Regions from separate parts of the Paenibacillus sp. PvR133 genome, predicted to be linked through region 1. Evidence: riboswitches for the same ligand, from Rfam matches in the RefSeq annotation. Region 1 holds a riboswitch; the other holds the start of a gene.
What was found. A riboswitch is a leader RNA that binds a small molecule or an ion and turns the genes downstream of it on or off. The one in region 1 is predicted to bind cobalamin.
Positions count from the first base shown of each region.

Region 2: linked by a shared signal. The riboswitch ahead of metE (5-methyltetrahydropteroyltriglutamate--homocysteine S-methyltransferase) and the one ahead of JOE49_RS12510 (ABC transporter substrate-binding protein) in region 1 are both predicted to bind cobalamin.

Region 1 is NZ_JAFIBS010000001.1:2,846,286-2,853,668, reverse strand. It holds gene cobT (nicotinate-nucleotide--dimethylbenzimidazole phosphoribosyltransferase) at 1-153, opposite strand, end outside; gene JOE49_RS12520 (ABC transporter ATP-binding protein) at 197-1,030, opposite strand; gene JOE49_RS12515 (FecCD family ABC transporter permease) at 1,027-2,073, opposite strand; gene JOE49_RS12510 (ABC transporter substrate-binding protein) at 2,070-3,077, opposite strand; cobalamin riboswitch at 3,286-3,479, opposite strand; gene JOE49_RS12505 (histidine phosphatase family protein) at 3,602-4,360, opposite strand; gene cbiB (adenosylcobinamide-phosphate synthase CbiB) at 4,399-5,370, opposite strand; gene cobD (threonine-phosphate decarboxylase CobD) at 5,360-6,463, opposite strand; gene lplA (lipoate--protein ligase) at 6,628-7,383, shown strand, end outside.
Region 2 is NZ_JAFIBS010000001.1:913,248-920,630, reverse strand. It holds gene JOE49_RS04050 (DUF4097 family beta strand repeat-containing protein) at 1-483, opposite strand, end outside; gene JOE49_RS04045 (DUF1700 domain-containing protein) at 488-1,039, opposite strand; gene JOE49_RS04040 (PadR family transcriptional regulator) at 1,032-1,361, opposite strand; gene JOE49_RS04035 (DUF6985 domain-containing protein) at 1,744-2,277, shown strand; gene metE (5-methyltetrahydropteroyltriglutamate--homocysteine S-methyltransferase) at 2,364-4,682, opposite strand; cobalamin riboswitch at 4,843-5,038, opposite strand; gene nrdG (anaerobic ribonucleoside-triphosphate reductase activating protein) at 5,215-5,712, opposite strand; gene JOE49_RS04020 (anaerobic ribonucleoside triphosphate reductase) at 5,709-7,383, opposite strand, start outside.

The sequences.
Region 1 (7,383 bases):
TGTAATTCCTGCTAGCTGAATGGCCACACTTTCCAACTTTCCAAGACTTCCCGGTGGCTTTGTTAATTGGTCCAAATGGGCTGAAGCTGCCGAGGCCGCCACCCCATCCGGCTGGGCAATGCTATCGATCAGCTGACGCAGCTTGTTGTTCATAACTTCCACTCCCTGCTCTTTTTAAGTGTATTTCATCGTTTATTTAATCTGCTGTATCCGAAGCACTCCTGCGCAGCAAGAGCTGCGGCACACCGCTATCGGGATGCGGAAGCATCACAGGCTCAACACCGTATACTCGTCGAATCCGATCCTCGGTTAATAACTTCCATGAAGCTCCCAATCCTTCAACCATTCCATCCTTGAGTACAAGCAAATCTTCGCAAAATTGGGCTGTCAAGTTAAGATCATGCAAGACCGCAATGATCGTCACACCCGTTTCTTGGCGCCAATCTGCCAGCAGTTCCATAAATTCAAGCTGATAGCGCAAGTCCAGATAGGTCGTAGGCTCGTCCAGCAGCAATATTCGTGGCTCCTGCACCATTACTTTTGCCAAAGCTACACGCTGTCGCTGTCCCCCACTCAAGCGGTCCAATGCTCTGTCCGCCAGCGTGGTAAGACCCAATCGCTCTAGCACGCGATCCGTGATCGCCTCCACATCAACACCCTTTTCCCTGCCTAGCCAGTCCTGATGAGGAAAACGTCCCATTTCTACGACTTCCCTGACGGTGTATCCCACTGGAGGAAGCCCTTCCTGTTGGAGTACGGCTATGAGTCGGGAAAGCTCTTTTCTGCTGTAGCTACCGACCTTTTTGCCATAGATATGCACGTTTCCCGAAGTTGGCTGATCTACACCGGAAAGCAAATGCAGCAAGGTGGATTTTCCACTGCCGTTCGGACCAATAATCCCCCACCAAGTTCCTTCGTCGACGCTCCAGCTTATATTCTTTAACGCATGGAACTCTCCATAGGCACGTGTTAGACCCGCTACCTCTAACGCCCGATCATGTACCTTCTGTGATTCACTTTGTTCTGTCACAGCATTTCCCCCCTGCGCAGCTTCTTGTTCCGGTACAGGAGATATGCGAAGAACGGTGCCCCAACAAAGGCCGTCATCACGCCCAGAGGAATTTCCGTGGGGGCTAACAACGTGCGAGCCGCCGTATCTGCCCAAGCCATAAAAATAGCTCCACCGAGCGCAGATAATGGAACAATCATCCGGTAATCAGGTCCTGTCACCAGACGAATGATATGCGGTACAACGAGTCCCACAAAGCCAATCACTCCACATACCGAGACAGCGGCTGCTGTCAGCAGCGTGGAAATGATCAGAACAGATAGCTTCGTCGCATCTACATGAACTCCCATGTGAGCCGCCTGACGTTCACCCAAAGCCAAAATATTCAGCACACGTGCCCGGTTCCATAGAAATACCAGTCCTATGACCACATAAGGTAAAAGGATTCCTGTATATGACCAACCGCGCAGGCTAAGACTTCCCATCGTCCAGTACAATATTTCATTGACCGTCTCCTTCGACATGGCTGTCAGAAAGGAAACAACCGCCCCCAGAAAGGATTGCATCACCACACCCGACAAAATGAGACTTTGTGTCGGAATTTTTCCACCTTCCCGTGCCAACGTCAGCACCATCCACAGCGTCAGCATTCCGGTCGTAAATGCCACTAGCGGCAGCGTCCATATGCCAACAAATGAAAATTGAAGGCCCCAATAAATCAGTACTGCCGCTCCTACCGAAGCCCCCGAGGATACCCCCAGTGTATACGGATCAGCCAAAGGATTACGCAGCACACCCTGAAATCCGGCTCCCGCCAGCGCCAGCGCTGCTCCTACCAACATTCCCAGTAACACTCGTGGCAATCTGACCTTCAAAATAATTTGCTCTGAGGATGTATTCCAATCCGGTGTAAACGTATCGCCTAACCATGGAAGGTGGTTAACCAGAATGCCCGTGATCTGGCTGACCGGAAGCTTGGCCGAGCCGATGCCAAGACAGAGCAGTAGCGTCAGTAACAGCAGGACAAGACCTGTTCCTCCAAAGCCGATCAGTTTACGGTTCATTTGAAAATTTCAGGATACACGCCCTTGGCCACTTCCTTGAGACCTTCCGTTACGCGTGGACCCGGACGACTAATCAAATTATCATCCACGGCAAATACCCGGTTGTGGCGAACAGCCGATATTTGATCCCATCCACTGCGAGCTTTAATGATTTCGCCGAGCGTTTGACCAGTTTTGTCGTCCTTGACACTTTTGCTGTACAAAATCACGTCAGGGTTCGCAGCAATAATATTTTCCTCACTAATTTGGTACCACCCCTTCTGCGTGGCACCTACATTTTCGCCGCCCGCTAACGTGATCAGCTCGTCCATAAACTCGCCTTTACCAACTGTCCAGCCTGGTGAAAACTCGACGTATACCCGCAGCTTCTGCCCTTTACCGATATTTTTAATTCCTTCTTTCACTTCAGCTACATCTGCTCTCATCTTGTCAGTCACCGCTCTCGCTTCTTTCTGATGATCGGTGATTTTCCCATACAATTCGATGTTAGCCATGACATCTTCAACTGTCTTCGGTTCCGTTTTAAAAATCATAATTCCCATATCGCGCAGCTTGGTCGTAGCCTGTTCACTAAGTGATATCCCTGCAAAAACGACTTCCGGGTTAGCAGCAATGATCGCCTCTTCGTTCGGTTTCATAATACCGCCCACTTTAGGCTTTTTCGTAGCTGCTTCTGGGTAATCAGAGTAGTCGGAGACACCGACAATTTCCTTATCCAGCCCGATGGCGAACAGCGCCTCGGTTTCTGCCGGGGAGACGGAAACGATTTTATCCGGCGCTTTTTTGAATGTAAATTCCTGTCCTGTTGCATCCTTAACTGTGAGTGGGTAAACTGTTTTGCCCGGAGGCTCTTGTGCGGTTACGGTCTGTCCCGGCTGCTGTGAAGAAGTCTGGTTCTCTTTATTTTCAGCATTTTTCCCATTAGCTCCACATGCACTCAGCACAACTGCCAAAATCAGAACCAATAGACCTGTTGTCCAAACCTTTATTTTTTTTCCTGCCATGATTTGCACCCCTTCATAAAAAAATCGTTAAGAGCGTTACTTGAACATCATCAGATATCTTCTAAATCCAGCCTTCTTTTCCTATCAAAAAAACCCCGCATCCTCATATCAGGACACAGGGGTCACGTTAGCGCAGATCGTGCGCAGGCGGCAGCTTCTTTCCGCATGGACAGTCACTGCGAACACGTCATCCTTTCCTCGAAGGATTATGGTGACAGGCGGACGGGCAGGTATCCTGACTTATGGTAAAATGCATGTCCTGAAATTCTTTCATATGCTTAGTAGCACATAAAGCAGGACTAACGGGCATGTTTCCATTTACAGTGGCGGGACCGCGCCGGACTCACACCGACTTCCCTTTTAACAGCGCAGGCAAGGGAAACCATAGTTTCATCACGCTGCGCCGACCTCGTCTGCTGGATATTTGATGTAGTGGTAGTCAAGCCGTTCTTTTACTTGATGATTATAGGTTAAAAAGAGGCGGCTTACAACCCAAACAGCCTCTTTATCCGCTGGTGTCTAACCTAATGAGGAAGCATTTCTGCTATGTAATTGTGCCGTCCTGCCAGCCTCAATTGAATCCTAAATGCTTCTCCCGGCTTCGGATTCAAACTCCAAAAATCATGGCCCGGTATCAGCATGCAAGCTAACTGACGAATTACGCCACCATGCGTAACGACCAAAACAGAGGGTGGCGCAGCAGTCAAATCCATGGGTTGAACTTCCATAGCAACACGCCATTCATACAGAGAGTCAAGAAATTTCCGTAGACGATTCACTAAATCTGCCCAAGACTCTCCTCCAGGAGGGGTTATCCGTTGCGGCTCATCAATCCAAGCGCGATACAACGACACATCCTTGAGCATGTCATACGTTTTTCCATCCCACTCACCAAAATGAAGCTCTCGCAGACGTGGTTCCATCATAGGAGACATAGTAGATAGGGAACCTCCAGACGTCAATTCTGATTCCGGCACAATGATCTGCAAGGTCTGGCGACATCGCATTAAATCGCTGCAATAGATTCGAGCAAAGGACTGCCCTTGCAATTTTTCTTGCAAAGGCTTTAATTCCTGCTCTGCTCCCGGTAGCAAACCTAAGTCGGAGTGTCCTAGATATCGACGTTCCTTGTTCCATAAGGTTGTGCCGTGACGAACTAACACGAGTTCCATGTCCCAATGCAGATCTTCTTTAGCATCATACGGCACCTTATCCTCCTGTGAGTTCGGACTTTGTGCGTATTCTACTGTCCTTTTTGCTGCTATATCTTGTTTCAAGATCATGTCACTTCCTGCTCGATCATTATTCAGTGTGTCACTCCTCACCGCACCCATCCCAAGGCAAAACAACCTGCGGCTCCTAACAAACACAATCCTACAAACATACTGGACACGGCGAACATCAGCTGGATCGTATGCCGTATATCTTTCGACTCTAGCGGTCGTATCCAATCGCCCATGTATGCACGAAAGGAGCGCACGCCATGATACACATTATAGCCTCCAAGACGAATCCCCAGTGCACCGGCAACAGCCGATTCCGGGAAGCCACTGTTCGGGCTTGGGTGCAGACGAGCGTCTCGCTTGACTGTGCGCCAGCTTCTTGCAGCATCTCGCTTGTACATCCACGCCGCTACCACAAGCATTGCCGCTGTCAGGCGTGCCGGAATGTAGTTAGCGACATCATCCAGACGTGCTGAAGCCCAGCCTAAATGCAGATACTTTTCATTTTTGTAGCCAACCATGGAATCGAGCGTATTCACAGCACGATAAGCCAGCGCCAAGGGTGCTCCCCCGATCAAGGCATAAAAAAGCGGGGAAATAATCGCGTCCACGATATTTTCAGCGACCGTTTCGACGGTACCGCGTACAATCTCAGGCTCATCAAGCTGTTGCGTATCCCGCCCAACTATCATGCCCAGCTCCCGCCGTGCCGCAGCCAGGTCATCCGCCTGCAACGCTCGGTATACTGCCATTCCTGCGTCCTTTAGTCCTTTGGAAGCAATCGTGGTCGCAATCAGCACCATTTCTACGCCGACAGACAACCACGGATGAATCCAGGCAAGCAAGTGCAATAGCGCCCAGGCGAGCGTAAAGGAGCCTCCCGCCACAATGAGTGGAAGCAGTATACCCGCACGTTTCAACCCCCGGTCACTTCGGGCCTGGCGGCGAATCGCTTTTTCCAATGCTGAAATGGCATGTCCCATACCGATGACTGGATGTGGCAACCACCTCGGGTCACCGATCAGCCTGTCCAAAAGATAGGCTGCCAGGATAATCAAGCTAACTGTCACGCCGCTGCTCCTCCTCCAGCACTTCACCCAATACAGACAGCAGCCTGGCGTTGGCTTCTGCATCCTTGACCGCAATTCGAAAATGGCTCGTCGTCAGTCCCGGATACATAGCACAGCTACGTATAAGAATTCCGCGTTGTCCAAGCGCCTGCTGAATCGCCGATGCGCTCCACGTACCCGGCGCCCTTGCCAGCACGTAATTGGCTTCGCCGGGAACAACACCGCAGCCCCATTCCGCCAAGGCGGTCAACAGGCGGTTGCGCTCCGTAGCAATCAGCTCCTGTGTTTGGTGCTCATATGCTTGCCCACTTCTCAAACACGCCTCCCCAGCCAGCAACGCCAATCCATTCACACTCCAGGTCACCTGTTTGGCCGTCATTCGCCGGATATAATCTGGATGAGCAATCGCATAGCCCAATCGCAAGCCAGGAATGGCATAAAATTTGGTCATTGACCGGATCAAAATCACATGAGGATAACGATCCAGCACAGGCAGTAGTGAGATTCGCCGTTCCAGCGGGATAAAATCAATGAATGCTTCATCCACCACCAGCACGGTACCCGTTTTGCCAGCCGCTTCTGCCAGTTCGCACAGCTCCTGCTTACCATATTGCACACCGTTTGGATTATTCGGCTGCCCAAGAAACAAAACATCTACCTGCTCCATGAGCTGAAGGATGTCCTCCACGTCCGCCTTCCATTGAAGCGAGGCCTTCCCGTACACCCGGTTGACCTCAGCTCCGAATTTGCCAGCCAGCTCCGCATATTCTGAAAAACACGGCTCCACTGTACCCACACGCTTAGGAGCCAGTCCCAATAGCAGGAGCGCCATACTTTCAGCCGCTCCGTTTCCGATACTTAACGACTCCGGTGGAACATGTAGTCGCCGTGCGAGCATATTTTTAAAATTCCGATGCCCAGGATCTGGATAGCGAATCACAGTGTCAAATGAGTGTTGCAGCGCCTCAAGCACCTCCGGTGGTGGACCAAGCGGATTAATATTTGCACTAAAATCTACAAAATCCGCAGCAGCTCCGCCGAATGTCGCTGCAGCTGTTTCCCTGTCCCCGCCATGACCGTAAACCTCTATCATTACCTCTCATCCTTTCCGGCCGTTTCCAATCATTTAGCTCCATTATGAGGCTGCTTTTTGCGTCCCGTCAATGCAAATGAGCTTTTGTGTACATGGCTCACTTGGGTTACAATAGAAGGAGGCACACATAAAATTACACAGTTTGTATATACGGAGGAATGGACATGCTGTTCATCGACAACCAGGGCATACACGATCCAGCCATTAATCTTGCCATTGAGGAGTACGCGCTCAAGCATCTTCCGCTGGACGACAGCTATCTGCTGTTTTACATTAATCAGCCTTCTATTATTATAGGCAAGCATCAAAATACCATTGAAGAAATCAATGCCGAGTTTGTCAGAGATAACAATATTCAAGTCGTTCGTCGCCTGTCCGGCGGCGGTGCTGTATATCATGACCTCGGTAATTTAAATTTCAGCTTTATTACCAAGGATAACGGGGAGTCCTTTCATAATTTCCTCAAATTTACGCAACCCGTTATTGATGCTCTGCGCCAAATGGGAGTAGAAGCTGAAATGACAGGCCGCAACGATCTGCAGGTCGGAGAACGTAAAATTTCAGGAAACGCCCAATTTGCCACACGCGGACGGATGTTCAGCCACGGTACATTGATGTTTAACCTGAATCTGGACAATGTGGCTGCATCGTTGCATGCCAATCCCGAAAAATTCAAATCCAAAAGCACTAAATCCGTCCGCAGTCGCGTGGCTAACATCAGCGAACTGATGGACCGTGAGATGACCATAGAGCAATTTCGCGAGGAACTGCTGCGTTTCATATTCGGTGCAGAATTGGATCAGGTACCTCAATATAAGCTCACCGATACCGATTGGGCCAAAATCCATGAAATATCCAAAGAACGCTACCAATCGTGGGATTGGAACTACGGTCTATCCCCCGAGAGCAATATCAAGCAC
Region 2 (7,383 bases), 1.9 Mb from region 1:
AGTGCCTGAAGTAGCGGTGATGGAAGTATTCTGCACGGAGGCATCTTGAAGTTTTACATTCCCTGAATGTGCATCTACCTGTAGGTCAGTTAGTGTTTCGCCGGAGGGCATCTCTATGGTAATCGTTTGATCCACATCAGGGGTGATCGAAAGAAATGACAAGGAAGCGGCCGGCTCCGATTGAATCGTAAGCTTACCGTTCTCAATTCGGGCATTATGAATTTGGTCGGCTACTTTTGTCTGAACTTCTCCACTAATGCGTATCGTACCTTGGTCGCCAGAGCCGGGAGTAAACAAAATAGAGACATCATCAGAACTTTCCACTTTCAGCTTCTGTAGCTGACCACGTGTGAACGTCCATTTTTTGTTAATCGCAGTTGTTTCCTTCATGACTTGTTGACTCCATGGGGCACCGTAAGCCACCATTCCGGCTACACCGATCACAATGCACAGACCTGCTGCAATAAACCACTTTTTATTCATGTTGTTAGTAAGCTCCCCTCAGGGTAGTCTGATTCCATTTCCAGTATCGTACTGTGCCCTTGACCATAAGGAGTAAGAGATAACGTACTCCAGGCAGCAGCAATAGACCTATACCCGTCATCGTGATAGAGAAAAAGAATTTGGCCGGGTAAAAGGTGCTGTTTAGTGCATAATCAGTAACGGCGAGAAGGGGGGCTGCAATGAAGCTGACCGATACCACGGTCAATGAAGCCCATACTGCCCATAGGGTAGCCATAATAGGGATGGAGATTAGCAAATTGAGAAACAGCAGCCCTAAGAAAGTAAAAAGATTGCGTGCGAAGCTTCCCTGACGAAGCGGAGGAGAAGCGTTCCAGGCTGCATTGGGATCATCCAACGCTTCTCGGGCAATATCCTCCGGGTTACCCAGCTCATTGGCAATCTCACTTTCGCTTTTGCCATTAACCAACCCGTAGTCAAAATGCTGGCTCAAATCACTAAGCAGCTCATTGCGTACCTCTGCAGGGAGAGGAGAAAGACGCTGTTCCACCTCTGTAAGAAACTGTTTTCTATTCATCGGAATTTCCTTCCTCCAGTAGGCTTGCGACATTATGGACAAAATCATTCCATTCCCGCGTAAGTATTCTTGTATAATGACTGCCAGTATCGGTCAGCCGATAATATTTGCGAGGAGGCCCCTCGGTCGATTCCTGTAAATACGTTGTGCAGTATCCTTCTGATACCAGACGGCGGAGCAATGGATATAGGGCTCCCTCAGCTACTTCAATATGACGGGAGACGGCTTGAGCCAACTCGTAGCCATAACGGTCTCTGCGTCCAATTAGAACTAGAACGCACAGTTCCAGTACCCCTTTTTTGAATTGGATGTTCACATTCACGAGCGGTGCTCCCTTCCTGGATGTTATCAATAATTCATAGGTGTCGTTCGGAATAAGGGGAAGAAACGTGTGTTTGTGCATAATTTGTCACGGGTACTAATTATAGAACAGTAGTCAGGTATAATTTAACATCATGTACTGATTAATGCAAGGTACTAAATTTTTAATAATAAAATATTTGTGCCGAAATGGGCAGATTTTCTTTCTTGAAGGCTTTATTGAATAGCGAATGTTGTAGAAAAAAGTATTTTTATTTGGAAATTACTCGAAATATGGCTGGAAGCACAAATAGGATGCTACTTTAATTTCATTCATTAAAATGATAGATTGTAAAGTATTCAATAGGGTTAAATATTACTTTTTATGAAGAGGTGGGTAAAGGGTGGATTGGAAACATTGGTATATGGAACTGGAACAGGATGATGAGTCTTGGGATGTATCTGAGGAGATTGTTCTGCGTGGTGTAGTACATCTTAATTTTTGCGGGCAGCCCTCGGAAGTAGAAGTCGAATTTATCGTGGGGGCTGACTCCGAAGAACAGGCACAGACTATAGAAGAACCTACACAGTTGCAAAAAAACACATGGGAGCAGTATATGGAATATTCGTCAGCTATTCATCCTCAAGTGTTGGAGTCCATACACCATCATTATGCTGGCATAGTGGAAAAGTACCGGAATGCTTACAGTATATGGGGAGAGGACCCAGATGAATATGCGCCTTATGTGGAGCGGCCGGAACAATTGCTGGATCGAATACAGCTTGTGTCTATACTGATTTCCGACTCATCGGCAAAGGATGAACTCTATTTGAATTTTAGTTGCTCCTGGGATCAAGAACATGGCTTAGGCGTACATATGAAGGAGATGAAAATGGAGCATATTCAAGGCGTTTATACATTATATGACCTAGAATAAATCCCCTTCCCGGCTTTTAGCAAAAAGGGCCGGAAAGGGGAATAGGATATGGTGAAATGATGGCGCGATTCGATACGATAAAAAAATTAGTTGGATACAGCCAATGCAGCCCGGGCTGCTTGAGCCGCTTGTACCATTAGTCGCAAGGCGGCGATAGATTCCTCCTTGGTGCGGGTTTTCAGACCACAGTCCGGATTAACCCAGAACAAATCTGATGGCAGTACGCGCAGGGCACGCTGGATCATGCTTAGCATTTCTGATACATCGGGGATGCGCGGACTGTGAATATCGTACACGCCCAGACCGATGCCCTTGTCGTATACCTGATCTTCAAAGCTGACAATCAGTTCTCCGTGACTTCGCGAAGTTTCAATAGATATAACGTCGGCATCCATATCGGAGATGGACTGAATCATATGCTGAAATTCGGAATAGCACATGTGCGTATGGATTTGGGTCGCAGGCTCAACGGTGGCCGTGGTCACAAGGAAGGCTTGAACCGCCCAATCCAGATAGGCTTGCTGTTGTTCTTTTTTCAGCGGAAGTCCTTCACGAATTGCAGGCTCATCGACCTGAATCATGCCGATGCCCGCTTGTTCCAGTGCCTCTACCTCTGCCCGTAATGCCAGAGCCAACTGTAAAGCAACTTGACTACGAGGAATATCGTTACGTTCAAAAGACCAGTTCAAAATGGTCACAGGGCCTGTAAGCATTCCCTTAACAGGCTTGGAGGTTAACGATTGGGCGAATGCCGTTTCTTCCACGGTCATGGGCTGATCGAAGGAAACGTCTCCGTATATAATCGGCGGTTTAACACAGCGGGAGCCGTAGGACTGCACCCATCCGTTTTGCGTAAAAGCAAAGCCGTTCAGCTTTTCGCCAAAAAATTCAACCATATCGGTCCGCTCAAATTCCCCATGAACAAGCACGTCAATGCCAATGTCCTCTTGAATATCAATCCATTCCTTAATTTGCTGTTGGATGAACGCCCGGTATTGCTCGGCTGACCATTCTCCTTTGCGATAGTGCAGGCGGGCCTTGCGGATCTCGGCGGTTTGCGGGAAGCTACCAATGGTCGTCGTAGGCAGTGGAGGCAACTTCAGCTTATTTTGCTGAATCTCACGACGCTCGGCGAAAGGAACGCTGCGTGACAGAGGCTCTTTTGCCAACAGGTCGGCCAGATCGGCAGCTGTCTGTACGCGTGCCGCTGAACTGTTGAAACGGGCTACCGCATCCGCACTTTGCTCAAGCTTGGCGGGTGCGGAAGGATCGTGTTTGCCAAGTGCAGCCGTCAGGACGGCGATTTCCTCCAGCTTTTCATCGGCAAAGGCCAGCGCTTGCACCAGCTCCTTGTCCAGCTTGTGCTCTGCCTCCAGACTGACTGGCACATGCAGCAGACTGCATGATGGCTGTACGATAAGCTGTGCGGCAGTGGTTTGTTCTGCTAACTGACCCAGCAGGGCAGCCACAGCGTTCAGGTCGCTTCGCCATATATTGCGCCCGTCAATAACCCCAGCGCCCAGCGTTTTTCCTTTAGGGAAGCCATGCTGCAATATATGCTGAAGATTTTCGCCATCATCATACACAAAATCAAGACCCAGCCCCTGTACCGGAAGTGCGGACAGACGCTCATAATGGTCCAGGCTGCCAAAGTAGGTTTGCAGCATTATATTCAAGGAGGGCGCAGCTTGAGTCAAAGCTTCATAGACTTCCTGAATAATGTCCAAATCCTCTGCCGGGAATGAGGTGGTTAGGACAGGTTCATCGATTTGGACCCACTGAACGCCTTCTGCCGCTAGTTCAGACAGGATACGGGTGTACAGTGGCAGGAAGCTTCGTACGATGGTGGCCAAATCCTTACGATCATAGCCTTTGGATAAGGTAACGAATGAATAGGGGCCGATGAGGACCGGTTTCCCATCAATGCCTAGTTCTTGTTTTGCTTCACGATAAGCCTGTAAGGGTTTATTTTCAGTGAACACCGGGACTGCGTTTGCCAATTCAGGAACGATGTAGTGATAATTGGTATTCATCCATTTGGTCATTTCACTGGCGGTTGCTCCCTTCTGTCCACGAGCGATCCCAAAATATACGGACAGAGGAACCGGACCTGCGGGACGATGGTTGAACCGTTCGGGTACCAGACCGAACATTACAGATGTATCCAGCATGTGATCGTAATAGGAGAAGTCTCCGACAGGAATGCGATCAATCCCCTTGTCACGCTGCTTGCTCAGATGCTCCAACCGTAATCTTTTCATCTCCGTCTGCAGTTCGCTTTCGTTAATGCTGCCGTTCCAGAAGCGTTCCAGTGCTTTCTTCCATTCCCGGTTTTCGCCGATACGCGGATATCCCAGATTACTGCTAATCAAGCCGGACAATTCAGGCCATTCAATAATGGACATGTACTTTTCCTCCTAGTGGGTAGCTGTTTTATTTTTACGTACCAAAAAAGGCATTCTTCCCCCAGAGTTAAAAATAAGTAGGGGAAAGAATGCCTCCGTGATTAAAAAATCAAAAATACGGCGACTGCTCTTAACACCTCCCTATCTTCCGTAGGTACTTGCGATGTTGTTAAAATAGGCAGGTCTCCTGACTTACGGATCATGACTCTCAGCATTCCTTCCCGGTCTGTGGACCAGTGGATATATGAACAGCTGAAAGTTCCCCGTTTACAGTGGCGGGACCGTGCCGGATTTGCACCGGCTTCCCTTTTAAGCCTGATCTGAATAGAACAGACACCTATCTCCAAGCTATGCGGTTAAGGTATGACGAATAATTATGCACTCGTATACTTGTTCACCATCATAAGTGAAACTTACAGGATGCGCAATAGAAACTCCAATGGAAACAGTTAGCTATATGAAAAAAAGACAAGCCTTACCCATGATGGGGACTTGTCTTAGATATATAGCATCTTGCCGGGTAAACTTCGCGTTAAGCCAATGAAACGGTATAGCCTGCCTGAATACTGGCTTTTACATCTACCAGACGCTGGTTGCGACTGCCCCGGAAGGGAAGGGTCAGGTCTTTTTGCTGTTCTACAAAACGACCATCCACAATCACATCGCACAAAAGCGCTAGCTCCTGTCGCTCCTGATCTGTGAGTAAATCTTCATAGACAAAGCCAGTATAAGCCCACACGGTTCTGTCGGGACAGGCCTCGCGGAAGTCACGCACAAATTGCGAGCATTCTGCTGCTGAGAAAAACGGATCTCCCCCGCAGAGAGTCAGTCCGTCCAACAACGGATTATCCATGATGTCACGAATGACTTCCTGTTGTCGTTGGGGTGTAAATGGCTCACCTGCACGGAAGCTCCACGACGCTGGATTAAAGCATCCGGGACAGGCATGACGGCAACCGCTAATAAACACGACAGTGCGCAGGCCGTATCCTTCGTTCAGAGATTCCGGAATGTAGCCACACAAATTCACTTATGTTTCACCCGGTCTCGAACTTCTGCCTGTTTTGCAGCATTAAAGCGAACGGTATAATCTCCTGTCAGATATCCGGTTACCCGACGTAAGCGCTGAAAGTGTGTATGCTCCTCATCTGTGCCACATTGGGGGCAGCTTGTCCCGATAATCCCTTCATAACCACATTCCGTACAACGATCCACCGGGTGGTTGATAGAGAAATAGCCGATGTTCTGATGCAGCGCGTACTGAACAATTTTAAGAAACGCATCCGGGTTATTCCGCGCATTGCCGTCCAGTTCGATGTATGAAATCGCACCAGCGTTGCAGAGGTTATGGAACGGAGCTTCCAAGCTGATTTTACGAGCAGCCGGGAGCGTATAATACACGGGAATATGAAAAGAATTCGTGTAATATTCTCGATCATTTACCTCAGGAATAATTCCGAAATCACGTTGATCCAGCAATGTGAACTTGCCCGACAGACCTTCGGCAGGCGTAGCGAACAATGTAATATTTAAATTGTGATATTCACTCATTCGATCGCAATACACGCGCATGGAAGTGATGATTCGCTGTGCCTCGCGGTATACGAAATCATCCTCCCCGTGGTGTTTCCCGTATAGTGCCTTCATGCACTCAGCCAGCCCGATGAACCCGATCGAAAGCGTACCGTGCTTTAGTACGCTTCCCACCTTATCATCTGGCGCCAGTTGTTCTCCACCTTCCCATACCCCTTCGCGCATCATAAAGTCCGAGGCTTTGGCCGGTTGGCTGGTCTGGATTTGATAGCGATGGATTAGGCCATCCACCGCAATGCGCATAACTTCTTCCAGTCTCGCATCAAAGCGATCACGGTCAGGTGTCAGGCGTTTGCCTGTGCAAATACCATACTCAATGCCAAGCCGCACCAGATTAATGGTATTGAAGGAGAGATTTCCCTTGCCACTCTGCCGGTTTCTACCGAAACGGTCAGAAATGGTGCGGGTACGGCAACCCATTGTCGCTATAATGGTATCCGGGTCATCAGCACGGTAAAAAGGCAAGTTGAAGGTAGCATCCACATTCACAAAATTGGGATACATCCGTCTGCTAGAGCATTCTACCGCCCGTAAGAACAAATCATAATTGATGTCGCCTTCTGCCTGGTTGATTCCCTCTTTGCATTGGAAAATATGCTGCGGAAAAATAGGAGTTTCCCCGCTGCCCAAGCCGCGAATAGTGGCCTCCAGCAGCGATTGAGTAACAAGCCGTCCTTCAGCAGACGTGCACATTCCGTAATTCAGTGAAGTGAATGGAATCTGTCCACCTGCCCGACTGCTCATGGTGTTCAGGTTATGAATGAGCGATTCAGCAGCCTGCCGGGTTTCCGTTTCCGTTTCTTCGCGTGCGAATGCGTATGAACGAGGGCAGACTTCTTGCAAATGGGGATTGGCCATATGTAGTTCATCGTCAGACAGATGGGATTCTATCTCTTCCTCGAACAACCGAAGTCCTTTGCGCAGATGTTTGCGGAAGGACCGGGCAACGTATGGGGCAAGGTCCCAATCTATTTTGTTGGCGGAGACACCTCCGAATTGGCTGTTTTGCTGAGATTGGAAAATAATGGCGACCAGTGCCATAGCGGACATAATCGTTTGCGGTGTGCGCACAGAGCCGTTGCCTGTATTGAAGCCGTCTCGCAGTAAA